Regions from separate parts of the Devosia neptuniae genome, predicted to be linked through region 3. Evidence: riboswitches for the same ligand, from Rfam matches in the RefSeq annotation. Region 3 holds a riboswitch; each other region holds the start of a gene.

Region 1 (10,369 bases), on a different replicon from region 3:
TGGCCGGGCGATCGACGATCCCGACATGGGCAAGCAGCCCGCATATGGTTTGAATATGGCCCTTCGACGCCCCGATTTCAAGGCGCCACGGCACTTCCGGCCTCATCCGCGACGCCCGCCGCGATAGAGAATGACCGCGAAGAACGGCACCCCGACCAGGGCCGTGACCACCCCAATCGGCAAAACCTGTTGCGGCAAGATGATGCGGGAGACGATATCGGCCAGAACCATGAAGCTGGCCCCGATCACCGCACAAGCCGGCAGCAGCCGCATATGACCCGGCCCGACCAGGAAGCGGGCGGCATGGGGGATCACGAGGCCCACAAAGCCGATAGACCCAACCATGGACACCATCATGGCCGTCATCAATGCCGTCACGGCGAACAATACCAGCCGCACCCGGCGCACTGGCACGCCAAGGGAAGCGGCGGCATCTTCGCCGAAGGCAAAGGCATCGAGCGAGCGGGCATAGCGCAGGCAGATGCCAAGCCCGCCAACAACCACAATGGCCACCAGCGATACATCGGACCAGCGCACGCCGGCAAAGCTGCCCAATAGCCAGAACATCACGCTGCGGGCCTGTTCGGCATTGGCAGATGTGGCCACGATATAGGCAGTCAGGGCATTGAACAGCTGCGACGCCGCCACCCCGGCCAGAATTGTGCGCTCGGTGCCGCCACGCGCGCCGGAGGCGAGCATGACCACGAACAGAAAGGCGGCGAGCGCACCGGCAAAGGCACCTGCCGACAGCGTCACCGCCCCGGCACCCAGCCCCAGCAGCATGACGCAAACTGCCCCGGTCGAGGCGCCGGCCGAAATCCCCAGCACATAGGGTTCGGCCAGCGGATTGCGCAGCAGCGATTGCAATATGGCGCCGCAAAGCGCCAGGCCCGCGCCGCAACAGGCGGCGGCCAGCGAGCGGCTCAGCCGATAGTCCCAGATCACGCTTTCCTGGATGCGGCTGAGCTCGTGCTGCGTCCAGCCCAGGCGATTGGTCACCGCCTGCACGGTCGTTTCGAGGCTGATGGGCATTTCACCAATGCCCACCCCCAATGCAATCACCACGGGCAGCAGGAGGCCAGTGGCGATGACGATAAGAACACCCGGCCGGAAGGCCGGGCGCAGGCCTGCAATTGCGCTCAATCGAGGAGACCGAAGGCTTCCAGCGCCGTGGCAAGCTTTTCGAGCCCCCCAATGGTGCGCAGCGTCGGGTTCATCGCCTGCGCATCCATTTCGACGATATGGCCGGCTTGCACCGCCGACAATGCGCTGGCGACCGGGTCCGTGTGCAAGAATTCGCGCTTAACCGCCGGATCGTCCGCCGCCTGCGTGCGCCGATCCATCGTGCCGATGACGATCACGGCCGGGTCGGCGGTGGCGATCGTTTCCCAGCTGACCAGCGGCCATTCGGCCTCGGTCTCGATGACATTGCGGGCACCCAACACGTTGGTGATATAACCTGGAGCGCCGTTCTTACCCGCCACCCAAGCATCACCGGCAGTCTCCGCACTGGAAAACCAGAACAGGATCGAAATATCATCGGAGCGGCCAGCCAGACGATCTCGCACCGCCTGCTCACGCGCCCGGAAGTCGGCGATCAGCTCATCACCCTGGGCCGAGACGTCAAAGATCGCTGCCAGTTCCTCGATCTCGCGATACAACAATTCCGGCGTCCACAAATTGGCCCGCGAACCATCGGCGGAAATATTGTCGGTCGTGTCGCAATCGGTGGGCGAGACATAGCTGGGCACGCCCAGATCGGCGAATTGCTCGCGGGTGCCGACGCGGCCCTCCGGCCCCAGGGCCGACAGGAATTGCGCCGCAACGAAATCGGGATTGGTCCCGACCACGCTTTCAAAGCTGGGCTGATTATCGGCCAGGCGCGGCACGCCGGCATTGGCCTTAGCCAATTCGTCCAGTACAGGGGAAACCCATACGGCGGTGCCCACCATGCGGTCGGCCAATCCCAGCAGCAACATGATTTCGGAGCTGTTCTGGCCGATGCCGACCGCGCGTTGCGGCGCTGCCGCAATGGTGATGGTGGCGCCGCAATTTTCAAGAATGAGCGGGTAGTGTGTGGCCGCTGTTGCAGGCATGCAGGCCACGCCGGCAAGCAAGGTGCCGGTGACGATAGCAGGAAGACGCATCATAACCTCTCGTGATGCAGTTCGGGACAACCGAACGGCAAGCCGATAGGCATAGATGCGAGGGTGCGAGCGGTCCTGTTACGGACGAGAACACGCACGACAAGCCAGCCAGGCTGGCTCGAACCCCGCCGAAACACCTCGTCCGGCATGCTGATCGGTGTCGCGGCAGGTCTCCTGGCTCGCGGCTCGGATGCTTGCTGTTCCCTTCCCGGCCAAAAGGCCAGTGGTAATGAACAGCAAACTCGCCGCTTACAGTTGCGAGGGCAGCCTCGGTTTTGGCCCCTGATGGGTAATCCGCACCGTGTTCCCTTTTGATCCGCGCTCAATTGGCGGAACCGTGACATGGCTCTCATATACGCCGGCTAATGTGGCCGCAAGTCCTGCCGGTGGCCGATGCTGCCCGTTCAGCTTACTTGCCTTCGACCATGTCGTCGCTCACCACGCGACCGGTGTGGCGCGGGGTAATAAGCCCGGTCAAATCAAAGTCCTGGCGGCGGGCTTCGGCGAGATATTCGTCGAGCGTTTCGCGGGCGACGAATGGCTGCCGCGCCAGCACCCACAGATATTTTCTGCTGGGCGAGCCGACCAGGGAAACGGCGTAATCGGGATCGATCTTGAGCACCCAATAATCACCCCTGCCGAAGGGCAGCCACCGGATAACCGGGGGCAGGAAGCTCACCTGCAAACGGGCATTGGTGTCATCCACTGCAAAAGCCTCGCCCAATGCGCGGGCCGGTTTGCCGTCTTCGTCAAAGCAGCGGTTATCGACGCCGACATTGCCTTTGTCGTTCAGTGTGTAATTGGCAGTGATATCAGTGGCCGTCTCGTCTTCCCATTTGAGCGGCAGGCGGCAAATCTCATACCACCGGCCCAGATAGCGCCTCAGGTCCAGGCGGGCTATGGCGGTCACGTCGGTCATATTCAGGTCTCCGGAGCGGGAGCCAACGCCAACTCGATTGCAAAGGTTCCTGTGCGGGCGGTGCCGGTTGACGGGTCGGACCGGCCCGCTCTATGGCAAAGCTGCTCTGCCTCAGCCCAAGGGCCTCTCGTGACACGCATCAACTGCATTTCCCCAGCTGAATTGACCGGGCCACATCTGGTCGCCGAATATCGGGAATTGCCTCGAATCTTTGCGCTCGTCCGCGCGGCAATCGATCGCGGCGAGCAGCCCGATGACCCGCGCAACCCCGTCGAATATCGGCTGGGCGCCGGTCATGTGCGGTTCTTTTACAGCCGCCTGGGCTACCTTGCCAAAAGACAGGCCGCGCTCGTGGCTGAAATGCAGGCCCGCGGCTACCGGCCAAGCTTCACCGACACCGATCGCCTGCTGGAAGGCTTCCCTGCCGCCTGGTGCCAGGACTGGCAGCCGACGGCGGCAGCTATCGCGGCCAACCGGGCTCGGATCGCGGACCGCCTGCAGCGGGAAATCTAGCGCGAGCCATGCGCCGGAAGCGCCCCTCACCTGCCTCCGGCGCAGCTTGGAAGCCGTCCGGCGGCCTGCTAGCCTCGACTTAATAAACGTGCCCATGCCGTCCTCCCCACTGTAAAAGCGTTCGAGGAACATGATGCCCACCCTAAGTAATGGTAGTGAACTGACTATCTTGGAGGGAGGCGAGCCGCACGTCGCTTACTCCTTCACTTTGACCGATACTGAAGGCAATGTTTCCGACCCTATCGGAGCCTTGCCGGATTATTTCTTCGGCTGGGTAACGGTCGAGTCGGTCGATGTCTTCGACGGCTTCTTTGCCATCACCGGCTTCACCCATGATGGCAAATACGGAATCTTCTCCAATCTCGACACCTATATCTTTGACAATGACGGCAATTTCCTTCGCACCGTCCATGCCGAAGGCGCGAGCCAATCGCTGGAAGTCGTCTCCGTCATGGCTGACACGCCCGACGATTTCGTGGTGACCTACAAGGGCGCCACCATGTATTTCGGTGGCGAGAATACCCAATACGGCTACCACCAGATCAGGGTTCAAGACGGCGTGCAACTGCCCGACAGCTTCGTCAACACCGCGCCGGTCGTCTCCGATCTGAACCTGGTTCTGGCGCCCGGCCAATCTCTCAACGACATCGAATTCGTGGCCAGTGATGTCGACTATGACTTGCTGAGCTTCACCGTCGTCGATGGTCCCGATCACGGCACGATCGAACTCGATCGGCGCTATGACGGCAATCACTATCCCTTCCCGGAAAGCGAATTCCTGGGCAGCGTCCACTATCACTCGGCTTTTCTTGACGGCAACCTGTTCGACTATTTCCCGGCATCCGGGTTTGTCGGCACCGACACGTTCACGATCATGGCGACCGACGGCCAGGGCAACAGCAATCTGGCAACGGTCACAATCACCATTGGAGGATCCATGGCTGGTCCCGAATATATCGCCCTGGGCGATGGCGTCGACATCCTGCGCTATTTCAACAGCGACCATCCGGTCCTTGTCGCCTCCAAGGGCGGCAATGACGATCTGTTTGGCAGCCGCTTTGACGATTCCCTCAATGGCGGCGCGGGCGATGATCTGCTGCATGGCGAACGCGGCCGGGACAAGCTCACCGGCGGAACGGGCGTCGACCGCATGCAAGGCGGCGCTGACAACGACACCTTCATCTTCAATCCGGGTGATTTCGCTGATCCGGCGGACCACAATGGCCGGCTCGACCACATCATCGATTTCCATGGCGCGGGTCATTCCGGCCCCGGCGAGCAGGACTTCATCAGCCTCTTCGGCTTCGGCGATGATGCAACACTGACCTTCGACCACTATGCCAGCGACGATCAGACGCTGCAGATCTACCGCGTGAACGATCCCGACAATCCGGATGGCGGCGGGTTGATCATGGTGCAGATGGCGGACGGCACGGCCCAGATCGGGCAAGGCGACTATCACTTCTTCTAGGCGTCGCCGGAGAAGCTGATGCAACCATCGCTAATGCAACAACCAGCCGGGCCCAGCGGCCCGGTTCTGTCGCTGGGCGGACCCATAATGGCGCTGGGCGCCATCAGCTTTGTGTCCAACCTGCTGATGCTGACCGGGCCGCTCTTCATGCTGCAGGTCTATGACCGGGTATTGGCCAGCCGCTCGGTCCCCACGCTATTGGTGCTGACGGGCTTGGTCTGCGGGCTCTTTGCCTTTTATGGCTTTCTCGATGCACTGCGCAGCCGCATGGCGACCCGCTTGGCCAATGTGCTCGATGCCCGGCTTTCCGGACGACTATTTGCAGCAGCCGTTCACTTCCGGCTCATCGCTGACGCCCCCAAAACCGCTGATCCGCTGCGCGACGGCGACCTGCTGCGCCAGTTCCTTGCCAGTTCCGCGCCGCTGGCGCTGCTTGATCTGCCCTGGGTGCCCGTCTATCTCGCCGTCGTCTTCCTGTTCCACTATTGGCTGGGCTGGCTGGCTGTCGCCGGGTGCCTCGTCATCACGGCGCTGATGATCATCAACGAAGCCATGGCGCGACAGCCGACCCAACAGGCCAGTGCCGCCCAATTGCTGCGGCAGCGGCAGGCCGAAAACATTCGTGTCAACGCCGAAACCGTCATCGCCATGGGGATGCTCGACGATCTGCGCGCCCGCTGGGCCGCCCAGACCGGGCGGATGATCGCCGCGCTGCGCACCGGCAGCGATCAAGCCGCCTTCTTTTCTGCCGCCACCAAGGGCCTGCGCTTTCTGCTCCAGTCCCTGGTGCTCGCCTTGGGCGCTTATCTCGTCATCCGTGGCGAAATGACAGCCGGGCTGATGATCGCCGCCTCGGTCGTCACCGCCCGGGCGCTGGCGCCGGTCGAGCAGATCGTCGGGCAATGGCGCAGCTTTGTCGGTGCCCGCCAGGCCTGGGCGCGGATTCGGAAAGTTCTCGCGGTCAGGCAGGCCGCTCCGCGTGACGTAAGACTGCCGCTGCCGACGCAGTCGCTGAGTGTAAAAGGATTGGCTTCGGCGCCGCAGGGGCAGCGCATGCCGGTGATTTCCGGCATGCAATTCGATATCGCTGCCGGCGATGGGCTGGCGATCCTGGGTCCCTCGGGTTCCGGCAAGTCATCGCTGGCGCGAGCTCTGGTGGGCGTCTGGCCGAGTCTTGCCGGCGACATCCGCTTTGATGGCGCCCTGCTGGCCCATTTTACGCCTGACCAGATCGGCTCGATGATTGGCTATCTGCCGCAACGGGTCGAGCTCTTCGACGGCACCGTCGCCGACAATATTGCTCGTTTCCGTGTCAATGCATCCAGCGAAGCGATCATTGCCGCGGCCAAGACCGCCGGCGTGCACGACCTGATCAGCGCCCTGCCCGATGGCTATAACAGCCAGGTCGGGGAACAAGGCGACTTGCTCTCGGCAGGACAGCGCCAACGCATCGGACTGGCCCGCGCACTCTATGGCAATCCCTTCCTCATCATCCTCGACGAGCCCAATTCCAATCTCGATGCCGAGGGCGACGCGGCGCTGACTGACGCCATCCACAAGGCACGCGAGCGCGGCTCGATCGTCATCGTCATCGCTCACCGGCCCAGTGCCATCGCTGCCGTCGACAAGGTACTTTACATGCGCGCCGGGCGGCAAATGGCCTATGGGCCCAAGACCGAAATCCTGCAGCAAATCACCCAGACCGGCACCAATGTCCGCCCCATCAAGGCGCCCGGCGCATGACCATCGAAGCCGTCCAGCCCGCCCCCGACCTCGCCAGCCTCAAGCGCCATGGTTGGGTCGGTCTATTCGCCGTGCTGGGTCTGTTCGGCGGGCTGGTCGCCTGGTCTGCAATGACCGAGATTTCCGGCGCCATCATCGCGCCCGGCATGCTGGTGGTCCAGGACAGCGCCAAGCGCGTGCAGCATCCCGAGGGCGGTATCGTTACCCAATTGCTGGTGCGTGACGAGGATCGCGTGGTGCAGGGCCAGGTGTTGGCGACGCTGGATCAAACCGCAATCGCCGCGGCCCTCGCAATCTCGGAAGCCCAGTTGCGCGAGGCTTATGCCAAGGAGGCCCGGCTGATCGCCGAGATCGAAGGCCGCAATACGGTGACCCTATCCGGCGCGGTGCTCGACCTGTTCGATATGACGCAGCTGCAATCGCTGGTGGCGCTGGAACAGCAAGTGCTGGTGGCGCGGCAGGCGACCAAGGCGGGGCGCATTGCCCAATTGCGCGAACAGATCATCCAGCTCGAACGCCAACGGGAAGGGCTCGATCTGCAGAAGCAGGCCATTGAACGCCGGGTCGCGGTGATCGAGCAGGAAATCGCCGATTTCGACGATCTCTATGACAAGCGCCTGATCGCGGCCAGCCGCGGCACCAGCCTCGACAAGGAACTAGCGACCGCCCAGGGCGAACTGGGCCGTGTCGTCGCATCCCTCGCCGAGTCGCATGCGGTAGCCGCCGAGCGGGCCCTGCAGATCGAACAGATCGAAGACGAATATCTGACGGGCGCATTGGCCGAACTGCAGGAGGCGCGGCGCGTGATTGCCGAGGCCGGCCAGCGCCGCATAGCCGACCGCGACCGGCTGACCCGCACCGAAATCCGCGCCCCGCAAACCGGCGTGGTGCACGAATCCATCCTCCACACGGTAGGCGGAGTGGCAGCGGCCGGCGAAACGCTCATGCTCGTCGTGCCCTCGGATGAGCCGCTCATGGTCAATGTCCGGATCGAGCCGGTCGATATCGACAAGATCGCTGTCGGGCAGCAGGCCGTGCTCCGCTTTTCCGGGCTGAATCCGCGCACCACGCCGGAATTGTTCGCCAATGTGGCGCGAGTGGCGCCCGATGCCACCCAGGACCCCGCGACGGGCCAGCAATATTACGCGGCCAGGATCGCCATTCCAGACGAGGAGCTGGCGCGTTTGCCCGAGGGCGTCGTGCTGATCCCCGGCATGCCGGTGGAATCCTTCGTCCAGACCGGTGAGCGGACTGTGCTGTCCTACATTCTCCATCCCGTCGAAGAACAGCTGAACCGCGCCCTCAAGGAGGAATAGGGCAATCGGTGCACGTGGAAGGAAATTCCTGCGGCACTGCTTTTGAGAGAACAGGCACCCAATGCAGACAGTTGGCGCGGCGCGGCGCCACTGCTACATCCCCACCCAATGTCCAGCGTCATCCCCTTCATCAAGCGGTTCGTGCCCGGCCTTGCGCCCGTCAGCCTGGGCGAGCGACTGCGCGCCTCCATCGGGGCGCTGATCGGCATCGTCGTTACCGGGTTGATTGCCGGCCTGGCGCTCGGCAGCTCTTCCGACATTCCGCTGCTGATAGCGCCAATGGGGGCGTCTGCGGTATTGCTGTTCGCCGCGCCCACGAGCCCGTTGGCCCAGCCATGGTCGATCATCGGCGGCAATACCATTGCCGCGCTGATCGGGGTGACTTGCGCGCGCTATATCGGCAATCCGATGTTGGCCGCGGGCATAGCGGTTGCTCTGGCGATCTCGGCCATGATGGCGCTGCGGTGCCTGCATCCGCCCAGTGGCGCGGTGGCCTTGACGGCTGTGCTGGGCGGGCCCGCAATTCAGGCCGCGGGCTTTGGCTTCGTGGTGTGGCCGGTGCTGGCCAATTCGGTGCTCTTGCTGCTGGCAGCTTTGCTGTTCAACAACCTGACCGGGCGCCGATATCCCCATCTGGCGCCAATGCCGGCCCATCCGCATCGGACAGCCGATCCGCTGCCCACCGGGCGGCTTGGCGTAACGCAGGCCGATATCAGCGCCGTTCTGGCCCAATATGATTTGGTGCTGCCGGTAGCCACCGATGATCTCGAGGACATCCTGCATCGCGCCGAAATCCGCGCCTATGACCGGCGCTCCGGTGGCGTTACCTGTGCCGATATCATGAGCCGGGACGTGCAATCGGTCGGCCCCAAGACCAGCCTGCGCGAGGCGTTGCGGCACCTGCGGGAGCATCACATCAAGGCGCTGCCAGTCGTGGATCTCGACAGCAAGGTGATCGGCATTCTCACCCAGACCGACCTGCTCGACAAGGCCGATTGGGGCATGTCCGCCACCGGTTCAGGCCTGGGCTGGCGACTGCGCTCGATCAGCAATTCCGATCGCCGGCTCAAGGGCAAGGTGGAGGATATCATGAGCGCTCCGGTTAAAGCAGCCCGGCCCGATACCCACATCGCGCAGATCGTGCCCTTCATGGCCGATGCCGGCCTGCATCATCTGCCGGTCGTGGATGAGAATGGCCGCCTGGTCGGCATGGTTACGCAATCCGATGTCATGGCTGCAATGTTCGCCGTATCGCTCGACAACGCAAACTAGTCACAGACAGCCAGTTCGCGTCCGGGTTGCGAGGGGCGCCCGGGCGTCCCTCGCAGCGCTTATAGCCCCCTATTGCACGGGTTGCGATTCAGTGGGTTCGCCGCCTGTCGGCGGGCAGGCGCCATCCACCATGGTTTCGGGCGGACAGGGCGGCATTTCTGCCTCCGGGTTCGGAGGCGTGGCGGGAGCGACATCGGCCGGCGCAACCGGTTCGGTCGGTTCCTCAGCACTGTCAGCGGCGCCTTCGGCCGGTGCCGTTTCGACGCCCTCAGAGCACAGCTTCTGGCGCTACAGGTTCGGCCCCCCGTGCCTCGGGCTCGGCTGCCGGTGCGGCAGGCGCGGCTTCGGCGGGTTCGGCTGCCGGTGCCGCCGGTTCAACCGCCTCAGTATCGGTGGCCTCCGGGGCGGCTTCCGGCGCGCAAGCGCCGTCCACCATGGTTTCAGGTGGGCATGGCGGTTCGGCAGCAGCAGGATCGTCAGCACTTGCCGGCTCTTTGGTGGTGGCCGGCTGATCGGCAGGCGCGGGCTCTTCGGTAGCGGGAATCTCTGGATCAGCCGCAGCCGGGTCCTTCTCGGCCGGAACAGGTTCCACTGCTGGCGGCGAAGCTTCGTCCGTGGGCGCCGCTTCTGGAGTGGCGGGCTCTGGCGCCATCTCGGCATCGGTTTCCGGCGTTTCGCCAGCTGCGGGCGGGGTGGCTTGGGCACCTTTGCCGCCCTCGGCGTCAACACTGCCCCCTTCGGTCGCAATCACCTCTGGTGCTTCTGCTTCATCGACCGCCTCAGCGGGTGCCGCTTCTTCGGTGGGTTCAGCCACGTCTTGATCGAAAACCTGAACGGTTTGACCTTCGACCGCCACGGACGCGGCTGCGGGGTCGCTTACCTCTTCGGCGTTATAGACGGTGACCTGCTGATTGATGTGCTGCTCGATATAGTTGACCTCGATCACGTTGTTGGTGACGACGTCGCCCTCGACAACCACCGGCCCGAG
Region 2 (10,369 bases), on a different replicon from region 3:
CGCACCCAGAACCGCGCCGCCGCCGCCGGCAGCATCATCAGCCCCACCGCCAGCAGTGTCCCGAGCGCTTGGAACCCGCCCACCAGATTGAGCACCACCAGCGCCAGAAAAATCAGGTGCACCGGGTGACCCGCCTTGCTGACACTGCGCAGGAAGCTGGGATCGAGACACTCCGCCACCAGCGGCCGCCACAACATGGCCAGGGCCACCAGGCTGACCGTCACAATGGCGCCGATCATGATCAGCGCATCATTGTTCAGCGCCAGCACCGTGCCGAACAGCACATGCATCAGGTCCACATTGGAGCCCTTGAGGCTCACCAGCATCACGCCCAGCGCCAGCGAAATCAGATAGAAGGCCGCCAGAGAATTGTCCTCGCGCTGAATGGTGAAGCGCGACACCAGCCCCGCCAGCACCGCAACGATCAGCCCGGCGGCAAAGCCCCCCAGCGTCATCGGCAGAATAGCCAGCCCCGATACGAGAAACCCCGCCGCCGCACCGGGCAGAATGGCATGGGCCATGGCGTCGCCGGTCAGGCTCATCCGGCGTAGCATCAGGAACACGCCAACCGGTCCCGCGCTCAGCGACAGGATGATGGCACCGGCCAAGGCGCGGTTCATGAAGCCGAATTGCACGAACGGCCCGATCAGGAAATCATAGAGGTTCATTGGTGTGCCCCATGCTTGTGGCCATGGCCATCATGCTCATGCCAGGGCGCATGCTCGTCCCAGGCCTCCACCATCTGCCGTGCCCGGCGCAGATTATCCGCCGTCAGCGCTTCTTCCGTGTCGCCCCAGGCAATCGCCTCGCGTGCCAATAGCAGCGTGCGCGGAAAGGCTTCCCGCACCAGCTCGGCATCATGCAGCACGGCAATCACCGTGCGCGCTTCGCCATGCCAGTGCTTGATCAGCTCGGTCAGGTCCGCCACGGTGCGCTGGTCGATGGCGGCGAATGGCTCGTCGAGCAGGATCACCGGCGCATCCTGCACCAGCACCCGGGCAAACAGCGCCCGCTGCAATTGCCCACCCGACAGCGTATCGATCGGCCGCCGCTCAAAGCCGACAAGACCCACCGCCGCCAAAGCCGCTTCCATCTCTTTGCGATCAACGCCGCGAATGGCCGAAAATAGCCCCCGCCGCTTCCAGAATCCAAGCGCCACCAGATCCGCCACCACCGCCGGAAAGCTCCGGTCGATTTCGGCAATCTGCGGCAGGTAGGCAATGTCGCGGCTGTCGATGCCATCGAGCGTCACCCGTCCGCTCAGCGGCTTGATCGCCCCGATCATGCCCTTGAGCAGCGTCGACTTGCCCGAGCCATTGGGCCCCATTACCGCCGTCAGCGAACCGCGCTCGAACGCCCCGTCCAGATGATGCACCGCCGGATGCGCGTCATAGCCCAGCGTCAGGTCTTCGATGCGGATGGCACTCATGACCGCACCAACAGCCACAGCACCAGCCAGATCAACACGATCGCCGGAACCACGATGGCCAGCCGCGCCAGCGCACTCATCTGCGCCAGGCCAAAGCTGCGCCCCCTCGATTTTACCGGGGCGTGCGGATGCGTATGCTGGTGAGCCATGGCCGTTCTTGTGCTATACATGTGTCGACGCAACGTAATAACATTACGGTCGCAATCGTCAAGACCTCACATCACAGCCAACAGCCGATCCTACTTGATCGGGCCCTTGAAGATAAAAAATGCCCCCAGCGCGATCATCCCGAACCCGATGCCGTGGTTCAGCGTCAGCTTCTCGCCAAAGTAGAACACGGTGAACACCGCGAACACCGACAGCGAGATGACTTCCTGAATGGTCTTGAGTTCGGACGGGCTATAGACCGCTTCCCCGATCCGATTGGCCGGCACCGCCAGCCAATATTCGAAAAACGCGATGCCCCAGCTGATCATCACCGCCAGCCACAGCGCCGATGTCGGCCATTTCAGATGCCCATACCAGGCAAAGGTCATGAACACATTGGACGCGAGCAGCAGCCCGATCGGGGCAAAAGTGGCAAAGTTGAAGCCCAAGGCTTCCTCCTGAAAAGGCCAGAAAACCGCCCATTGGCGGTCTCACTGCTTATCCGGCGCCGCATTGCCGCGAAAGTGGATTTCGCATTCGTGCTTATGCCCTAGCGCACATGCTTGGTCGGCTGCTCCAACCCGAACAGATCATCGCTCAGATTATCCATCCGCTCGCGCACCAGGGCCTGCGCGTCATAAACCCCGCGATTGTAGAAATAGGCGCCCATCTTGTCGGCAAAGAACATCATCAGCATCTCGGCCGGAATGGAGCCGATATCCTGGTCCAACTCGTTGCGGAAATAGTCGCGGATCTCATCCACGATCGCCTTGGTTTCCTCGCGGCTGAATTTGATCGGTTTCATCTTATGTCTCCGCAGGTTCTGGCGATCAGGTCTACTGCGAGTCGCCGGTTTCGCCGTTCGCCAAATTGGCTTGAACGCGCCGACCTCGCGCTTGACCTGGCGCCGCTTTTCCTACCAACCACATTGCAGTCGCCCCGATTTAGTGGCAAACCAATCCTCGTGTTGGTTCCCCGCGTCCGTTGTGGCAAGGGGATACCCCGCCCGATGCCTGCGGCGTCAGGCCGAGGCGAAAATGGCGGTGCGCGAGCACCGGAGCGGAGCGTACGTTGGTACGTGAGCACCGGAGCGCAGCAAACTGGCATTTGCAGCCCGGCATCACGCCGCAAGCGACAGGCGGGAAAAGGGAACACGGTGCGACGTACCCATCAGGGCGCAAAACCGTGGCTGCCCCCGCAACTGTAAGCGGTGCATTCCCCTTTCATGCCACTGGCGAATAGCCGGGAAGGCGAGGGGAGTGGTTATCACCGCGAGCCAGGAGACCTGCCGGCACATCAGCCGGGCGAAAAGCCCAATCTATTCCGCGCACGGAGGGTGCTGCCATGAATACCACGATCAATACGACGACCGCCGTCTCCACGTCTCTCTCGCTGTCCCAGCGCCTCATTGCTGGTGTTCTGGCCCTCATGCTCGGTCTGACCCTTCTGGTCGGCACCGGCTTTGCCGGCGATTTCCGCCTGCATAACGGCGCCCACGACACCCGCCACGCCATGGGCTTCCCCTGCCACTAAGGCAGAGCACGAGAGAAAAAATGATCCGCAATTTGTTTGCCGCTGCGCTCTTCGCAGCGCTGGCCGCTGGCCTATTGACCGCCGCCATCCAGCATTTCCGCGTCACCCCGCTCATTCTGCATGCCGAAACCTTCGAGGGTGAAGGCGGCCACAGCCATGGCGAAGCTGCCGTAGTCGCTGACCACGAACACGCCCCCGGCACGGCCGAACACAGCCACGCTGACGCCGCCGCCAGCACGGCCGCCGAGCCCGAAGAATGGGCCCCGCAGGACGGCTTCGAGCGCACTGCCTATACGACGCTCGCCACCGTCCTCGCCGCCGCCGGCTTTGCCCTGGTCATCGGCGCCATCTCCATGTTCGCCAATATCCCCATCACCTTCGCCAATGGCCTGCTCTGGGGCGCCGCCGGTTTCATCACCTTCTCGCTGGCCCCCGCCTATGGCCTGGCGCCCGAGCTCCCCGGCATGCCTGCGGCTGATCTGTTCGCCCGCCAGCTCTGGTGGGTGGGCACCGCCATCGCCACCGGCGCCGCCTTCGTGCTGCTCGCCAAGACTCGCGCCAGCTGGGCCATTGCCGTTTCCGTCGCGCTGATCGCTGCTCCCCACATTATCGGCGCGCCCGTCGCCCCCGATGAGCCCAGCGCCGTGCCCGCCCACCTCGCAACCGAATTCGCCGCCATTACCCTGGGCACCTCCGCCGTGTTCTGGGCCGTGCTCGGCACCCTGTTCGGCCGCCTCAACGACCTCTTTGCCGCCCGCTCGGCGGCCACCCCGATCGGAGCCATTGCATGATCGAAAAGATCCCCACTACTGTCATCACCGGCTTTCTCGGCGCCGGCAAAACCACCCTGGTCCGCCACCTCCTCGCCCATGCCCCCAAGGGCAAGCGCATCGCCCTGATCATCAACGAATTCGGTGATCTGGGTGTCGACAAGGACATCCTGGCCGGTTGCGGCGACGATACCTGCCGCGAAGAGGATATGGTCGAGCTGTCCAATGGCTGCATTTGCTGCACCGTGGCCGATGAATTCATCCCCACCATGCAGGCGCTGCTCGCCCGCCCCGAAAAGTTCGATCACATCGTCATCGAAACCTCGGGCCTGGCTTTGCCCCAGCCGCTGATCCGCGCCTTCAACTGGCCCGAAATCAAGGCGCAGGTCACCATTGACGGCATCGTCACTGTCGCCGATGCCGCCGCCCTCGCCGAAGGCCGCTTTGCCTCAGACGAAGCCGCCGTCGACGCCCAGCGCCGCCAGGACGAAATGCTCGATCATGAAACGCCGCTGGGCGAGCTGTTCGAAGACCAGCTTTCGGTGGCCGATCTCGTCATCGTCAACAAGGCCGATCTGGTCGATCCCGCCATGCTCGATATCGTCGAAGCTAACCTGCGCGCCGAAATGCGCCCCGGCGTCGGCCTAATCCGCGCCCGCAATGGTCACGTCGATATCGCGGCCCTGCTCGGCATGGGCATGTCCTCGGAAGACGATATCGCCAATCGCCCCAGCCACCATGAGCTGGAACATGGCGGGGAAACCCACGAGCACGACGATTTCGACAGCTTCTCCATCCGTCTGCCGTCCATCGGCAGCAAGGATGAGCTGCTCGCCGTCATCGAAGCCACCATCCGCGATCACGATGTGCTGCGCCTCAAGGGCTTTGCCGCCGTTCCCGGCGCCAATGCCCGCCTCGCCATCCAGGCCGTCGGCCCCCGCGTCACCGCCTATTTCGACCGCCCCTGGAAAGATGGCGAGCTGCGCGAAACAGCCCTCGTCGTCATCGGCCAATCCCCCCTCGACCACGCCGCCATCACCGCTAGTCTGCAACGCGCCCTGGCCGTTGCCGCCTAGGCCCGCAAGCCCCAATCCATCCCTCCCCCTGTCAGGGGGAGGCTAGGAGGGGGTATCCCCCTAAAAAAAGGACCTCCCCAATGGCCGAGATCACCAAGGACTCCAACGGCACCCAGCTCAATGATGGCGACGCCGTCACCCTGATCAAGGACCTCAAGGTCAAAGGCACCTCGGTCACGCTCAAGCGCGGCACTCTGGTCAAGAACATCCGCCTCACCGACGACACCGCCGAAATCGAGTGCAATGCCGAAAAGGTCAAAGGCCTCGTGCTGCGCACCGAGTTCCTGAAAAAAGCCTGATGGCCACCTCCACCACATCAGCAATCCCCCGCTTCCTGCTGACCCTGTTTGTCGGCCCGGCCGTGGGCGCGGTGGTCTTCCTCCTCGCCGGCGCATTGGCCGATTGGCCGGACAATCCCAGCCGCATGCCCGACCTGTTCGAAGACGCCCCCCTCGTCCTGCTGTTCGGCTACGCACTGGGCCTGTTCCCCGCCCTGGTCGGCGCCGTGGTCATGGGCGTCTTCAGCCACCGCTACCACAACCTGCGCGCCCAAATGCTCGCCGCCATTCCCCTCGGCGCCGCCGCCGGCTGGTTCGGCATGACGCTGTTCGTCTCCTCCTTCGGCGCCAACAAATATTTCAACACCGAGCTCCAGCTCGTGTCAGCCGTTGCCGGCGCCGTCGCGCTGCTCGGCTGCACCGCCATCTTCGCCTGGTTCACCCGCAAGACGGCCGCCTGATGCATCTGCTCTCCGCCCAGGCCGGCGCCATCCAGCAGGAAGGCGAAGCCATCGATCTCAACCAGCGCCCCGGCGCGCTGATCTTCGCCTCCGCCGCCGATAGCGAACTGGCCATGCTCGCCGGTGCCGCCGACCGGGCAGGGGAGAGCGAACTGCGCCTCGCCAATACCCTGCGCCTCTCCAACAATCTCTCGGTCGATCTCTGGCTGGAAAAAACGGTGGGTCACGCCCGCCTGGTCGTCCTCCGCCTCATCGGCGGCGCCGCCTATTTCCAATATGGCGTCGACGAGCTCACCGCCCTCTGCACCAACCACAAAATCCCGCTCGCCCTCATCCCCGGCGACGCCAATCCCGACCCCATCCTGCAATCCCGCTCCACCATCCACCCCGACGACTGGACGCGCCTCCACAATCTCTTCATCGCCGGCGGTCCGGATAATGCCGATACCATCCTGAAGGCGTTCGCTCTCCTCGCTGCCCCCCTTCCTTCTCCCCTCGTGGGAGAAGGTGCCCGAAGGGCGGATGAGGGGGCCTTTCTCACCGCCCTCACCCCCACCCCCTTCGCCCGCTTCGGCCTCTGGCACCCCAGCCTCGGCATCACCGACGAATCCGCCTTACGCTCAATCCACGCCCACCCACTGGGCGGTCCCTCCCCCTATCAGGGGGAGGCTAGGAGGGGGTACTCCGATGCCCGCCCATTCATCCCTATCCTCTTCTACCGCGCCGCCCTCGAAGGCGCCGGCACCGCCACCATCACCGCCCTCATCGCCGAACTCGAGCGCCAGAACCTGGCGCCCGTCCCCCTCTTGGTGTCCTCCCTCAAGGAAGCCCCCTGCGTCCGTTTCGTGCAAAACGCGCTCGCCGCCTTCCCGCCCGCCACCATCCTCAACCTCACTGGCTTCGCTCTCGGCCTCGATAGCCTCGACGCCAAATCCAACCCGTTTTCCGGCACCGACGCGCCCGTCATCCAACTGATCCAGTCCGGCCGCCCCGAAGCCCAATGGCTGGCCGACAGCCAGGGCCTGAGCTCCAAAGACCTGGCCATGTTCCTCGTCATGCCCGAAGTCGACGGCCGCATCGGCGGCCTCATCATCGGCCACAAAGCCGACGCCGTCTGGCACGAGCGCTGCCAGGTCCCCCTCTCCGCCTACGCCCCCGATCCCTCCGGCATCACCCGCGCCGTAACCCTAGCCGCCAACTGGTCCCACCTCCGCACCACCCCCCGCGCCCACCGCAAAGTCGCAATAGTCCTCGCCAACTACCCCACCCGCGACGGCCGCCTCGCCAACGGCGTGGGCTACGATGCCCCGCAATCCACAGTCGAGATTTTGCGGGCACTGGAGGGGGCAGGTTACACTCTTTCACCTCTCCCCTCGAGGGAGAGCTCGGCGGCGCAGCCGCTGGGTGAGGGGGCCTTCCCCTCTGACTCCGCAGCCCTCATCACCGCCCTCCAATCCGGCCCCACCAACGCCAACCCCGCCCGTGGCACCTCTCCCGCCACGCTCACCCTTGCGCGCTACGCCGAGCTCTTCGCCACTCTCCCAGCAAAAATCCAGCAAGAGGTCACCACCCGCTGGGGCGATCCCACGACGGACCCGTTCGTGCGCGACGACACCTTCCACCTTCCCGCCCTCATCTTCGGCAACGTCGCCATCCTGCTCCAGCCTGCCCGTGGCTATCACCTCGACGAGACCACCAGCTACCACGATCCGGCCCTGGTCCCGCCCCATGCCTACATCGCCGCCTATCTCTGGCTGCGCCACGAATTCTCAGCCCATGCGCTGATCCACAATGGCAAGCACGGCACGCTCGAATGGCTCCCCGGCAAGGCCACCGCGCTGGATGCCGCCAGCTACCCCGATGCACTCTGGGGCCAACTGCCCCATCTCTATCCCTTCATCGTCAACGACCCCGGTGAGGGCACCCAGGCCAAGCGGCGCACCGGCGCGGTCATCATTGACCACCTCGTGCCCCCGCTCACCCGCGCCGAAACCTATGGCCCCCTCAAGGACCTCGAGGCCCTGCTCGACGAATATTACGCCGCCTCCGGCATGGACCGCCGGCGCCTCGCCGATCTGCGCCGCCGCATCCTCGATTTCACCCGCGACAGCCGGCTCGATCGCGATATCGGCCTGCCCGAAGACGAAACCGAAGCGCTGATCAAAATCGACAACTTCCTCTGCGACCTGAAGGAAGCGCAAATCCGCGATGGGCTGCACGTCTTCGGCCAATCGCCGCAGGGCGATCTCGCCCGCGACCTCACCGTGGCTCTGGCCAGAGTACCGCGCGGCGACGCCCCGGGGGATAACTCGCTGATCCGCGCCTTGGCCGATGATCTCAAGCTCGGCATCGACCCGCTGACGGCCCGCCTCGGCGACCCGTGGCACGGCCCCAACGTGTTTGCACCCTATCTCGCGCTCAATGCTAACAGTCCTTTAGCACTAAGGCACATTGGCGACGTGGTTGAGGTACTCGAAATCATCGCCGCTGATCTGGTCGAGGGCAAACTTATCCCCGCCCCCGATTGGCACGCGACCCGATCTGTCCTCGCCACCGTCACCAGCCTAATCCAACCCCGCCTCGCCGCCTCCGGGCCGGCCGAAATGGCGGCGCTACTTGATGGGCTCGATGGCAAATTCATCGCGCCCGGCCCCTCCGGCGCCCCCTCGCGCGGCCGCCTCGATGTGCTGCCCACCGGCCGCAATTTCTATTCTGTCGATAGCCGCGCAATCCCCACGCCCACCGCCTGGGAACTCGGAAAAAAATCCGCCGAAAGCCTGGTTTTGCGGCACTTTCAGGACCACGGCACCTATCTGCAATCCCTCGCCCTCTCGGTCTGGGGCACGGCGAACATGCGCACCGGCGGCGACGACATCGCCCAGGCGCTGGCGCTGATCGGCGCCAAGCCGGTCTGGGACCCATCCTCCCTCCGCGTCTCGGGCTACGAGATCATCCCGCTCGCCAGGCTCGGCCGCCCCCGCATCGACGTAACCCTGCGCATTTCCGGCTTTTTCCGCGATGCCTTCCCGGCCCAGATCGCCCTGTTCGACCGCGCCGCCCGGGCCATCGGCGCGCTGGATGAACCGAGTGAAGACAACCCCATCGCCGCCCGCATGCGCAGTGACGCGCTGGGCCTGATCGCCCAGGGCCAGTCCGAAGCCGGAGCGGGCCTCGCCGCCGGCCACCGGATTTTCGGTTCCAAACCAGGCTCTTACGGCGCCGGCCTCAATGCGCTGGTCGATTCCGGCACCTGGTCCACCCGCGCGGATCTGGCCAAAGCCGCCCTCGATTGGGGCCAATATGCCTATGGCGCTCAAGCCGCCGGCATCCCCGAACGCGCCCGCTTCGCCGCCCGCCTCGCCAGCGTCGATGCGATCGTCCACAATCAGGACAATCGCGAACACGACCTGCTCGACAGCGACAATTACTACCAGTTCGAAGGCGGTCTCTCCGCCGCCGCCGAAATACTGTCCGGCCACCAACCCGCCGCCTATCACAACGACCATTCCCGCCCCGAACGCCCGCTCATCCGCACCCTTGAGGAAGAAATCAGCCACGTCATGCGCTCCCGCGTGGTCAATCCGAAATGGATCGCCGGCGTCAAACGCCATGGCTATAAGGGCGCTTTCGAGATCATCGCCACCGTCGATTTTATGCTCGCCTTCGCCGCCACCACCGGCGCGGTCAAGACTCACCATTTCGATCTGGCCTTCGAAGCCTTCGTCGAAGACGCAGCAACGCGCCAGTTTATCCTCGCCAGCAACCGCTACGGTTATGATGAGCTGATCGCCAAGTTTAACGAGGCGCGCCGGCGCGGCTTGTGGACCCCACGTTCCAACTCGGCTTATGGTCTGCTCGCGGGGGAGTTATGAATAATACTATCATCTACTTGATCGGCCATTATGGCGTCGGCAAACTGACCATCGGCAAGGCAATCTGCGCCGCGACCGACGCGCGTCTGTTCGACAACCATCTGGCCAACAACGTTATTTTCTCGCTGGTCCGCGCCGATGGCTCCACGCCGCTGCCCGAGGGCGTTTGGCCACTTATCATGACCATTCGGCGCCAGGCCTTGTCGGCAATGGTCCACCTCGCCGGGCCACAGGCCAGCTTTGTACTCACCAACGCCTTGATGGACGATGACCCGATGGACCGGCAGGCGCTGCACGAGGTGATGGAAGCGGCCCGCCAGCGCGGGGGCATTTTCGTCCCCGTTTTCCTCACCGCATCGGATGCGGCCCATGCCGCCCGTATCCCCTCGCCGGAGCGCGAATCGCGGCTCAAAACGACGGATGCGGAAAAGGCCGAGCGCAAACGACATACGCGACCATTGGTGCGCCTCGATCATCCCAATCGGCTCGATCTCGACACCACCCATCTGCCGCCCGCCGAAGCGGCTCGCCTCATCATCGAACACGCGGAGCGCCTGGCATGAACGACAAGCCCGTCAAAAAGACCGACCTGATGAGCGAGGCGGAGCGCAACGCCTATCATGCTGAAAAAATGAAGAAAAAGCAGGAGGCGCGCAACAAGATCCTCGCCACCAAGACCGAGGAGCGCGGTCTGCTGATCGTTCACACCGGCAAGGGCAAGGGCAAGTCCACCGCTGCCTTCGGCATGGTGTTCCGTGCCATTGGCCACGGCATGAAAGTGGGTGTGGTGCAATTCGTCAAAG
Region 3 (10,369 bases):
AGGAAAATGCCGAGGCTGCCCAGCGAGGTGACGACGAATGACACGGCGACACCGGTCAGCACCAGCCGGCTGGCATTGGTGGCGTTGGAGAGATTGGCCACGCCGACCACGATCGCCGTGGTGAGCAGTGCCCCGCCAAAGGCAAAGAGCGGCACGGTGATGAGGCCGAGGAACATGCCGGTATGCAGCAGCACGATGATGGCACCGAGCGCCGCGCCGGAAGAAATGCCGAGCAGATGCGGGTCGGCAAGCTGGTTGCGTGTCACCGATTGGAGCGCGGCGCCGACCAGGGCGAGGCTGGCGCCGATGATCGCCCCCAGGATCACGCGCGGTACGCGAACTTCCCAAACAATATTGTCTCGGCCAGCCGACCAGGTGACCTCGACACTGCCCGGGGCGAGGTGATTGACCACGACGCCCCAGACCACGTCGAGCGGGACGGCGATGGCACCGACACTGACGCCGACCATCATCACGACGAAAAGCAGCATGACGAGGCCAGCCGTGAGCAGCGGCAGGTTGTGTAGGATGGTATGCCGGGGACCGGCGACGAGGTGCTTGTGGGACATGGTCGAAACGGGCCGACCGGATTGGCCAGCCCTATCAGATCATTTGGGGTGGAACGCGGCAGCGAGGCGCTTGATCGCCGCGATGTTGCGCGGGCCGGGCGTCGCCTCCACATATTCGAGCACGACGAAACGATCGTTCACCACGGCCGGAATATCCTTGAACGCAGCATTGTCCTTCATGAAGGCGATCTTCTGTTCGGCGGTGACGTCGCCATAATTGACGATGACGACCACGTCCGGATTGCGCTCAATCACGGGCTCCCAGCCGACTTCGACCCAGCTCGATGCCACATCGTCCATGATATTGCTGGCACCGGCCGCCTCGATCAGGGCGGTGGGGATGGCATAGCGTCCGGCGGTGAACGGCTTGTCCTCGCCCGAGTCATAGACGAACACCTTGGGTGGGGTTTCGCTGGCCGGCAGCGTCGCGCTGAAATCGGCCAATTCCTGCTTGTAGCCGGCGACCAGCGCTTCGGCCTTGTCCTCAACGCCGAAGATAATGCCCAGGTTGAGCAGGTCGACATACATGTCGTCCATCGAGGACTTTGGCTTGTCCATGATGTGGATGCAGCTCTCAGTGAGCTCGTAGACGGCGATGTCGAACGCCGCCAGCGTTTCCGGCGTTACCTCGCCACCCACCCTCATGCCGTAGTTCCAGCCGGCGAAGTAGAAGTCCGCATCGGCGCCGAGCAACACTTCCTTGGTCGGATAGTCGGGTGAGAGTTCGGGCAATTGCTCGACATTGGCACGCAAGGTCTCGTCCAGCGTCTTCCATTCGGAGACGCCGGTATAGCCGGCCATGCGGTCGGTGAGGCCCAGGGCCAGCATCATCTCAGTGAGGTTGACGTCGTTGGACACTGCGCGCATGGGCGCCGCGTCAAAGGTCACGTCGCGATTGCAGCTCTTAACGGTGACGGGATAGGCGAGCGCTGTGGCCGTGGTTGCGGCCAGCAAGGCCGGCACGAGAAAGGTGGAGGCAAGACGCACGGAAGGCTCCTCAAGGTTTGTCGTTGAGATGGAAGGAAAAGCGGGGACGACCCGTTGCAGGGTGGGTGTCGATGGCCACGCCGACCGCGAAGGTCCGGCGGATGGATTGGGGGGTCAGCACGTCGAGCGGAGCGCCCAGTTGCACTTGGCGGCCATTGTCGAGCACCAGCACGCGATCGGCATGGGCCGAGGCCAGTGCCAGATCGTGCAGCGAGACGACGACGGTGGCGTCGAGGCGCGATAGCAGGTCGAGCACTTCGAGTTGGTGGCGGATGTCAAGATGGTTGGTGGGCTCGTCCAGGATCAGCAGATCGGGCTTCTGCAGCAGCGCCCGGGCGATCATCACCCGTTGTTTTTCGCCGCCGGAGAGCGTGACGAAATCGCGAGCGGCAAAGCTGGTGAGACCCATCAATGCCAGCGCGCTTTCTACCTCGGCCAGATCGGCCTGACCGAACCGTCCCAGATGCGGTGTCAGGCCCAGTTCGACAATCTCGGCGACGGTCAGGCCGAAATCGGTCGCTGGCTCCTGCAGCACCGTAGCAATCCGGCGGGCGCAATCGCGCGGAGCCATGGCCCAGATGTCAGCACCATCGAGGGCGACTGTCCCGCTAGTCGGCTGATGATAGCGATAGAGGCACCGCAGCAGCGAGGACTTGCCAGCGCCGTTCGGCCCTACGACAGCGAGCATCTCGCCCGGCGCAACGCTGAACGCGATGTCGTGCAGCAGCCGTGCCGCTCTAGAAGGTCCCCAGCTCAGCCCGTCGACCTGTAGGGCAGCCGGGCGCCGGGTGCGGCCGGACGGGTCGAAGGGAAGCAGATGATCAGCGAGGTGGACGTGGTTCACCGAGGCGCTCCGCAGATGCGGGGCGCATTGCGGGCGAAATCAGGCTGAGCTTTTTGGTCGTGTCGTCAAGCGCCATCATCGTTCCCCGCGGCACACCCCGGCCGGGTTGAAAGGTGTGTCGATGGCAGGTCTCCTGACTTGCGGGTCACGGCGCCTTCGAACCTTCCCAGCCTTACGGCCAGTGGCATCTCGAAAGAGCTATCCGCTCACAGTTGCGGGGGCAGTCACGGTTTTGCGCCCTGATGGGTACGTCGCACCGTGTTCCCTTTTAATCCCCGTTGGCTTGTGGCCGCCGAAGAACCTACGACGAGTGCATAGGGCATTTCGGACGCAACCTTGTCAATGTCCGCTCTCGGTAAATTACAACTGTGGCCTCTGTGGCCGACATGGGGTCGGTTTCCAACGGGCTGCTTTCACATGGTGCGGATACTGTTTCCAACCACGAGGACTTTGAATGGTGCGTAATCGAGCGACGTCGAAATCCCGCGGGGAAAGCGCTAACATATTCGTGCTCGCAGAAATTTATAGTTGTGTCTCGACCTGTTGTTGCTAGGATTCAGCTACATCGACTGTTGACTGATTGATGGTGCTTCCGGACGATGCAGGCCAGTTGCCTGCCGTAGAAACGTCCGGCCACCAACGTGCTGGGCTCTTCTCTATGGAGCACCGCCATGTCAGAAACAAAGTCACTATCCACCCCCTCCCCCGGGGCTTGATCGCTGACGTCAAAAACCTCGCGGCCTGTCCGGCTGCGGCCGCGAGCACGATTACCAGCATCTTCGGAACGAGAGCCACATCCATCGCTGCCTGGTGCGCAATCCATGCTCGTCAAGACGGCGACGAGCCTGGCTACCAATTGTGGCTATCGACATTCAAACATCTCAAGGCATCCGACCTCAGCGTCCGACCCTGATATCATCGGGAACGGATTATAGGGCGCAGAGCAACGCTATTGATAACGTTGTGATATTAATGAGCGAAGCTTAATATTGGAAGTCTGATCCGTTCCTCGCCACCTTGCCCAGCGCAAGTTCAAGAGGGGAACATCATGAAGTCAGCATATCTAGTAGCGTCTGCTGCTCTGCTGTCAGGCGCCACAACAATCGCTCACGGTCAGGAATTGATCGTCAATAGCTATGGCGGCCCATACGAGCAGATCATTCAGGACGCCATCATCAAGCCGTTTGAAGAGCAGTACGGCGTTTCGGTGATCTATGATGCGGTGGGGTCCTCGCAGCAGGATTACGCCAAAATCAAAGCTACCAACGGGCGCCCCGGCTTCGATGTCGTGGTTATGACCGCGTCCCAGTCGCTCGAAGGATGTCGCGAAGGTCTGTTGGAGCCACTGAGCGTCGAAACCATCCCCAACCTCGCTCACCTCAATGCCGCCGTTAGCGCCGTTGCTGGCGAATGCGGAGCGGTCCACGAGCTGCAATATCTTGCCTTGCTCTATCGCACCGACATGCTTGAAGAAGCGCCTGTATCCTGGACCGATCTTTTCGACGAGCGCCTCGACAACCGGATTGTTCTGCCCACGTTTGCCAACATCATGGCGGCCTTCCTCACCCAGCTGATGTCATCGGTGCATGGTGGGGATATCGACAACAATATCGATCCTGGCTTTGAGGCCATGGCCCGCCTCGCCGCTCAGTCAATCGGTTTCGAGCAGGCGTCCGCTATTCTCGAAAGCTACATTCAGGACGGCCGGGTCTGGGCAATGCCGTTCTGGGACGGTCGGGCCCAACTGCTCGTTGATAGTGGCGCGCCCGTCGACTACATCCTCCCCGAGGAAGGCTCGATACCCCTTATTGCCACCCTCAACGTGCCTGTCGGCGCCGACAACAAGGAACTAGCACTTAAGTTCGTCGACTTCTTTCTCGAAAAGACCAGCCAGGAACGCTGGGTCGAGGGCTACAAAGTTGGCTCCGCCCGCGCCGATATCGAGGTTAGCGAAGAGGCCAGAGCCCGCAAGATCACAACGCAAGCTGATCTTGACGCACTCCTCCTTCCCGATTTGACTTCGCTTGCCGCCAACCTCTCGACATGGGGCCAGCGTTGGGAACGCGAAGTCGTTCCGGCCGCGCGGTAGTGGCCATGTCCAGTATCGCGCTCACCGCCGAAGGGGGACGTCCTGTTTGGACGTCCCGGGCTCGCCAATACCTGCCCCTCCTGCCCCCGACCTTATTGCTTCTGGTGTTCTTCGCCATTCCCATGGGCATGATGGTGGGCCTCAGTTTCCATCCACAGGGAGGATCGACCGCGTCTCTTGCCAGCTATGAGCGTTTCTTTACCGACGACTTCTCCTTGGCGGGTCTGGGCCGAACAGTTCTTATGTCAGGGCTCGTGGCGATCTGCGTCACGCTCATGGCCTATCCCGTGGCCTATTTCCTGGCGCGGTCTCGCTCCCGTTGGCGGGCGGTGGTCTTTGCCCTGGCAATCGCCCCAGAGCTCGCCGGCGTGGTGTTGCGCACCTATGGCTGGCTGATCATTTTAGAAGACCACGGTTTCATAAACAGTGGATTGATGTGGCTCGGTCTTATCTCGGAGCCCCTGCCCCTGGCCAAAAACATGTTCGGTGTTGTCGTTGGACTGACCCATGTGATCTTGCCGTTCGGCATCCTGTCGTTGCTAACGAGCCTGCAGGGCGTCGATCAAAACCTCGAAAAATCAGCGCAGATTTTGGGCGCATCGCGCGTCTCCGTGCTTCGCCATATCGTTCTGCCACTGACCGTTCCCGGCATTGTCAGCTCGATGTTGCTCGCCTTCACCATGTCCGCCAGCGCCTATGCCACCCCAGCCATCCTAGGCGGCGCCGGCTTCAAGGTTCTCGCCACCATGGTCTACGAGCAGGTCCTTTTTTACATCGACTGGTCCTTTGCCGCGGTCATGGCGAACGTGCTGCTGGTGATGATGCTGATCATCGCCTTTGTCGGCTCACGTCTCGAAATGCGCCTGCACAAAAAGCTTCATTTCTAGAACCCCGGTGATCGATATGAACCGAATTGTCTCCGGCCTGTTCTGGGTCTCAATCGCTCTCGTCATGGCGTTCATCACCCTGCCCCTCATCGTGGTGATGGCGGCTTCACTCAGTCCCAGCTCCAAGGTGACCCTCGTTCCATGGGAGTGGACTGTGCGGTGGTATGGCGACCTGATGGCGCGTCGATGGATTGATCCCTTCATCCTCAGCGCCCAAATCGCCATACTCGTGTCCTTGGTCAGTGGGGTACTTGGCCTGCTTGCAGCCTACGTCGTGGCCTTTGAAAAGTGCCCCGGTCACGCCACGATCATGTCTTTTCTGCTCTCGCCATTAGCTGTCCCCCAGATCGTCAAAGGCGTGGCGATCGTGTTGTTCCTGTCTTCGGCCGGGCTCTATCGATGGGTCGGCACGCCAGGTCTGGTCGCGGCGCATATCATCCTGACCCTGCCATTTGCTGTGCGGATGATCGCCACCGCTATGTTCAATTTCGACAAGAACCTTGACCGGGCCGGCCAGAGCCTGGGTGCAACCAAAGCCCAGCGCATCCGGCACCTGCTGCTCCCCATCATCAAGCCGGGCGTTTTCTCCGGCATGACCTTTGCCTTCATCATCTCCTTCAACAACATCCCGCTGTCGGTCTTTTTGGTCCGGCCCGGGGAAACCACCCTGCCCATCACCGTCATTAACTATCTCGAATACAGCCTCGATCCGGTGCTGGCTGCGGTCAATGTCGCCTCGCTGCTTTTCGTGCTGGCGGTGATCTTTGTCTTTGAAAAAATCGGCGGGTTCTCAGCCCAGATCCATGGAGGAAGCAAATGAGCACCAGCGATATCGAACTGATCAATCTGAGCAAAAACTTTGGCACCAGCCAGATCGTGCGTGAAATCGACCTGATCGTGCCCCATGGCGAGTTCGTCAGCATCCTGGGACCCTCGGGATGCGGCAAAACCACTACCCTGAACATGATCGCTGGCTTTATTTCGCCCTCAAGTGGACAGATCAGGATACGAGGTGTCGAACAGTCCGGCGTACCTCCCGAAAAGCGTCAGGTCGGTCTGGTGTTTCAGAACTATGCCCTGTTTCCTCATATGACCGTCGCCGAAAATGTGGGTTTCGGCCTCAAGATGCAGGGCAAGAGGCGGGATGAGGTCGATGCTCAAGTCAAAAAGGCGCTTCAAAGTGTCCGTCTTGAAGGCTTCGAAGACCGCTATCCCAAAGCGCTCTCAGGCGGCCAGCAGCAACGCACCGCCCTGGCCCGGGCTATCGCCCCTCGCCCATCGCTTCTGCTGTTGGACGAGCCTCTCTCGAACCTAGACCTCAAGCTGCGCGAAACCATGCGTATCGAGCTTAAGGATGTCCAACGCGAGCTGGGCATTACCTTCGTTTATGTGACCCATGATCAGGAGGAAGCCATGGCCATGTCCGACCGGATCGTGGTCATGCATGAGGGCGTCATTGCTCAGGTTGGATCGCCCTCAGAGCTTTACCGCGCGCCACAATCGACCTTCGTCGCCGATTTCATCGGCAAGTCCAACATCTTTGCTGTTACCCCGATCGCCAATGCTGGCGGCATTCAACGGGTCCGGGTCGCCGAAACCGGACTTGAGCTGCTGGCCGCCTCCCCTGCCCCGGCGTCGTCAGAAATCGCGTTCTGCAGCATTCGGCCTGAAGCCCTGCGCTGGATCGAAGGGCCGACCCCAACTGAGCGTCCGGCCAACGTGCTGCCGGTCCAGATCATCAAGATCGTCAATCTGGGTGCCTATCTCGAAGTGTGGTGCCGGCATCAGAGCAATACGATCTTCAAGGCGCTCATCAGTGCTGCTCGCGGCGCCCAACTGGCTACGGACGTCGCGATCGAACTGACCGTCGAGCCGGCGGCCATAAAGCTCCTCACCCGCTAGCTGATTAATAGCAGAACAATATCAATAATGATCCATTGATATTGGACGCAGCGGGTTCACTACATCTATTTTGTGATTGTCGAGATCATCATCCAGTGGAGGAAAAACGATGCTGACAAAGAACAGAATTACGGCCGTTCAGCACGACAGCAATGTCTGTGCAGACATCCAAGGCTTCGATTTCAATGACTATACTGCAGACGATATCGCCACCGTCCGCGACTTTTGGCTGCAATATGGAGTCATCAGGTTTCGCGACGCGAATATCAGCGATCAGCAGCAGGTCGAGTTTTCGGCCCACTTTGGTGAGTTCGTCATTCACCCCAAGCAACTTCAGGAAGGTGGCCATCCCACGCATCCCGAAATCCTCGTCATCAGCAATGCGATGAAGGACGGTCGGCCCAGTGGTGCGATGGGTAATAGCGAAGCCACTTGGCACACCGATACGTGGTTCTACGAGAAGCCACCGGCCGGTGCCATTCTGCGGGCGGTGCAGGTGCCGGAAACCGGCGGAGACACCTACTTCCTCTCCACCTACCAAGCCTATGAAACGCTGCCCAACCATCTGCGCGACGCAGTGGCCAAACGGCAGATTTTCTTCCAGAGCGCTTACGACAAGACAGGTAAGTTGCGCCTGGGCAAGACCAAGCCGACCTCCGAAGATTTCCGGGAATGGGTCGGCATGGTGCATCCGCTGGTCCGCAAGCACGGCGAAACGGGACGCGATGCCCTCTATCTCGGTGGCACTGCAGAAGGTGCCTGGATCGTCGGAATGCCCCTCGACGAGAGCACCGATCTCATCGCCCAGCTTTGGGAGCATACGACCACAACCGACGACGTGTTTGTGCAGCAGTGGAATGCCGGCGATATCATGATGTGGGACAATCGCTGCACGATGCACCGGCGTGACTCCTTCGATCCGAACTCGATCCGGATCATGCACCGCACCACAACCGCCGGCGAACGGCCAGTCTAAGGCCCTAACCAGGCGGAACATGCAAAATGCCAACATTGTACCGGACGGCGCTCCCTCCTGGACCGCTGGACCAAGACCTCCTTGCGCTGCTTGCGGATGTCGAAACGGCCACCATTGGTCACTTCGAGTCCTCTGGCTTCATTGCGGCGGACGTCCGCCCGGTATTTCCCGCACGGGCCATGGGCAGAGCCATCACCGTGGCCGCCCCGGGTCGGGACGGGCGTGTCATCTATATGGCGATCGACACGCTCGAACCCGGAGATGTGTTGGTCATTTCCAGACTTGAAGGTGACGGCCTCGCCTGCGTCGGCGGTGGCGTTACAGCGGCGGCCAAAGCAAAGGGTGCTGCAGCCATCATCGTCGATGGTCCCTGCACGGATCCGACGGAGATCGCCAGCAACGGTCTGCCCGTTTGGTGTCGTGGCGTCTCTGCCAAAACGACTTCACGACACACCCAGCTTGGAGGCGAGATCAATTTCCCGGTCTCCTGCGGAGGAACTGTAGTCCTGCCAGGATACTGCGTACTCGCCGATGACAGTGGCATCTACATCGCCGATCCCGCTCGCATGCGCGAAGTTGCCGTCCAGGCGAAATCGCGCCAGCAGCGATCACTGGCCGTAAGGCAGCATCTGCTGTCCGGCCATTCCATTTTCGACTTCGATCGCGAGAACAGTCAATGAAACTGGCAATGATCCAGATGAATTCCCAACCTGATCGCAGCCACAACCTTCGACAGGCTACTGAGCTGATGCATCGAGCAGTGGCTGCGGAGCGGCCGGATCTGATTGTCCTGCCGGAGCATTTTGATTGGTCCGGCGGCACAATCGAGCAAAAACTTCTAGCCGCTGACAATCTGCCAAACGGGGAGGCGTATCGCACGATCGCCGAATTTGCGGCCGAGCACCGTACTTGGGTCCATGCCGGAAGCATGCTGGAGCGCATTCCTGGTGAGGATAAAATCTACAATACGACGGTCGTATTCGATGCATCCGGGTTGGAAGTTGGGCGCTATCGAAAAATCCACCTCTTCGACATCACCACACCTTCGGGCCGCGTTTATGGAGAATCCGACACGGTCAGGCCGGGTTCAGGTCTTCTCGTTTATGAGCATTGCGGTCTGCGGATCGGATGCGCGATTTGTTACGATCTGCGATTCTCGAACCTGTTCTGGGAACTTGCGCGCCGCCGCGTCGACGTGGTGATCTTGCCGGCCGCCTTTACTGTGGAAACCGGCCGGGACCACTGGGACGTACTCTGCCGCTCACGTGCAATCGAATTTCAGACCTATTTCGTCGCGTGCGGCCAATGGGGTGCCTATCCATCCGCGGACGGGACGCCGCGGAGCTGCTTCGGCAATTCCCTTGTTTGCGACCCCTGGGGACAGGTGATCACAAGAGCTTCGGATGGTCCCGGGTGCATCTTCACCGATCTAGAGATCGCTGAGATCGAGAGAGTTCGAAATCTTATTCCGATGGCGTCTCATCGCCAGGTGCTTTCCAGCTGTGGCGGCTGTCATCGCGCCGAAACATCTCTGCTTTCGCCATCGTGAGCCCCCACGCGCAGAAAATTCCCTCCGTTTCGCAAAACCTCGATTTCATTGCAGACGACACTTGGTTGGGAATATTTGCCAATCTCTGATGAGCGAGCGACGATGTCCGAACAAAAAACGAACAGCGGGTGAAAAAGTAGCCATCACCGTCTCCCTCGATTTGCCCAAAGCTTGGCTTTTTCTAACCGGCTGATCAATGCATCCTCGACAGGTGAGAACCTGCGAGGGGCCAAGCCTTGGACCGCGATCGATCCGCCTTTCCGCCGCTACTGATATCCTCAGCTGATCTCGTACAAGCTGGAATCGCGCTTGATCCAAGGGTACTTCATGATCGGGCCGCCCAGATGTGGAGGGACTTTGGCGCCGGCTTGAGTATAGGCAAAAAGTCGGTTCTTCTTCCACCTGAAGCCGAGCTATGGGCGTCAGCCAGCTATGCCACGCTCCGCGATCAATTCGGGGAGGAGCGCCTTGGCTGGAAGCTCTCCGCTCTTTCAGCAATCGGTCCCAGGCTGGCGAGCGTCAAAATCGTTGGCGCCAATGCCGCAAACCGGCATTTCGGCCTCGCG

What was found. A riboswitch is a leader RNA that binds a small molecule or an ion and turns the genes downstream of it on or off. The one in region 3 is predicted to bind cobalamin.
Region 1: linked by a shared signal. The riboswitch ahead of N8A98_RS13465 (ABC transporter substrate-binding protein) and the one ahead of N8A98_RS02265 (ABC transporter ATP-binding protein) in region 3 are both predicted to bind cobalamin.
Region 2: linked by a shared signal. The riboswitch ahead of N8A98_RS04765 (CbtB domain-containing protein) and the one ahead of N8A98_RS02265 (ABC transporter ATP-binding protein) in region 3 are both predicted to bind cobalamin.

The regions. Positions count from the first base shown of each region.
Region 1 is NZ_CP104965.1:2,159,121-2,169,489, reverse strand. Features, by position in the region: gene N8A98_RS13470 (FecCD family ABC transporter permease) at 103-1,095, opposite strand; gene N8A98_RS13465 (ABC transporter substrate-binding protein) at 1,140-2,150, opposite strand; cobalamin riboswitch at 2,295-2,502, opposite strand; gene N8A98_RS13460 (lipocalin family protein) at 2,557-3,066, opposite strand; gene N8A98_RS13455 (pyrimidine dimer DNA glycosylase/endonuclease V) at 3,196-3,579, shown strand; gene N8A98_RS13450 (Ig-like domain-containing protein) at 3,788-5,050, shown strand; gene N8A98_RS13445 (type I secretion system permease/ATPase) at 5,069-6,793, shown strand; gene N8A98_RS13440 (HlyD family type I secretion periplasmic adaptor subunit) at 6,790-8,109, shown strand; gene N8A98_RS13435 (HPP family protein) at 8,218-9,381, shown strand; gene N8A98_RS13430 (DUF6600 domain-containing protein) at 9,650-10,369, opposite strand, start outside.
Region 2 is NZ_CP104965.1:454,935-465,303, reverse strand. Features, by position in the region: gene aztB (zinc ABC transporter permease AztB) at 1-668, opposite strand, end outside; gene aztA (zinc ABC transporter ATP-binding protein AztA) at 665-1,429, opposite strand; gene N8A98_RS04780 (hypothetical protein) at 1,426-1,578, opposite strand; gene N8A98_RS04775 (DMT family protein) at 1,669-2,025, opposite strand; gene N8A98_RS04770 (DUF2164 domain-containing protein) at 2,127-2,381, opposite strand; cobalamin riboswitch at 2,675-2,883, shown strand; gene N8A98_RS04765 (CbtB domain-containing protein) at 2,921-3,109, shown strand; gene N8A98_RS04760 (CbtA family protein) at 3,130-3,900, shown strand; gene cobW (cobalamin biosynthesis protein CobW) at 3,897-4,955, shown strand; gene N8A98_RS04750 (alkylphosphonate utilization protein) at 5,036-5,254, shown strand; gene N8A98_RS04745 (hypothetical protein) at 5,254-5,694, shown strand; gene cobN (cobaltochelatase subunit CobN) at 5,694-9,566, shown strand; gene N8A98_RS04735 (hypothetical protein) at 9,563-10,129, shown strand; gene cobO (cob(I)yrinic acid a,c-diamide adenosyltransferase) at 10,159-10,369, shown strand, end outside.
Region 3 is NZ_CP104964.1:475,040-485,408, forward strand. Features, by position in the region: gene N8A98_RS02255 (FecCD family ABC transporter permease) at 1-569, opposite strand, end outside; gene N8A98_RS02260 (ABC transporter substrate-binding protein) at 609-1,532, opposite strand; gene N8A98_RS02265 (ABC transporter ATP-binding protein) at 1,567-2,400, opposite strand; cobalamin riboswitch at 2,507-2,720, opposite strand; gene N8A98_RS02270 (ABC transporter substrate-binding protein) at 3,449-4,489, shown strand; gene N8A98_RS02275 (ABC transporter permease) at 4,495-5,376, shown strand; gene N8A98_RS02280 (ABC transporter permease) at 5,393-6,196, shown strand; gene N8A98_RS02285 (ABC transporter ATP-binding protein) at 6,193-7,278, shown strand; gene N8A98_RS02290 (TauD/TfdA dioxygenase family protein) at 7,388-8,254, shown strand; gene N8A98_RS02295 (RraA family protein) at 8,281-8,934, shown strand; gene N8A98_RS02300 (carbon-nitrogen hydrolase family protein) at 8,931-9,803, shown strand; gene N8A98_RS02305 (ornithine cyclodeaminase) at 10,040-10,369, shown strand, end outside.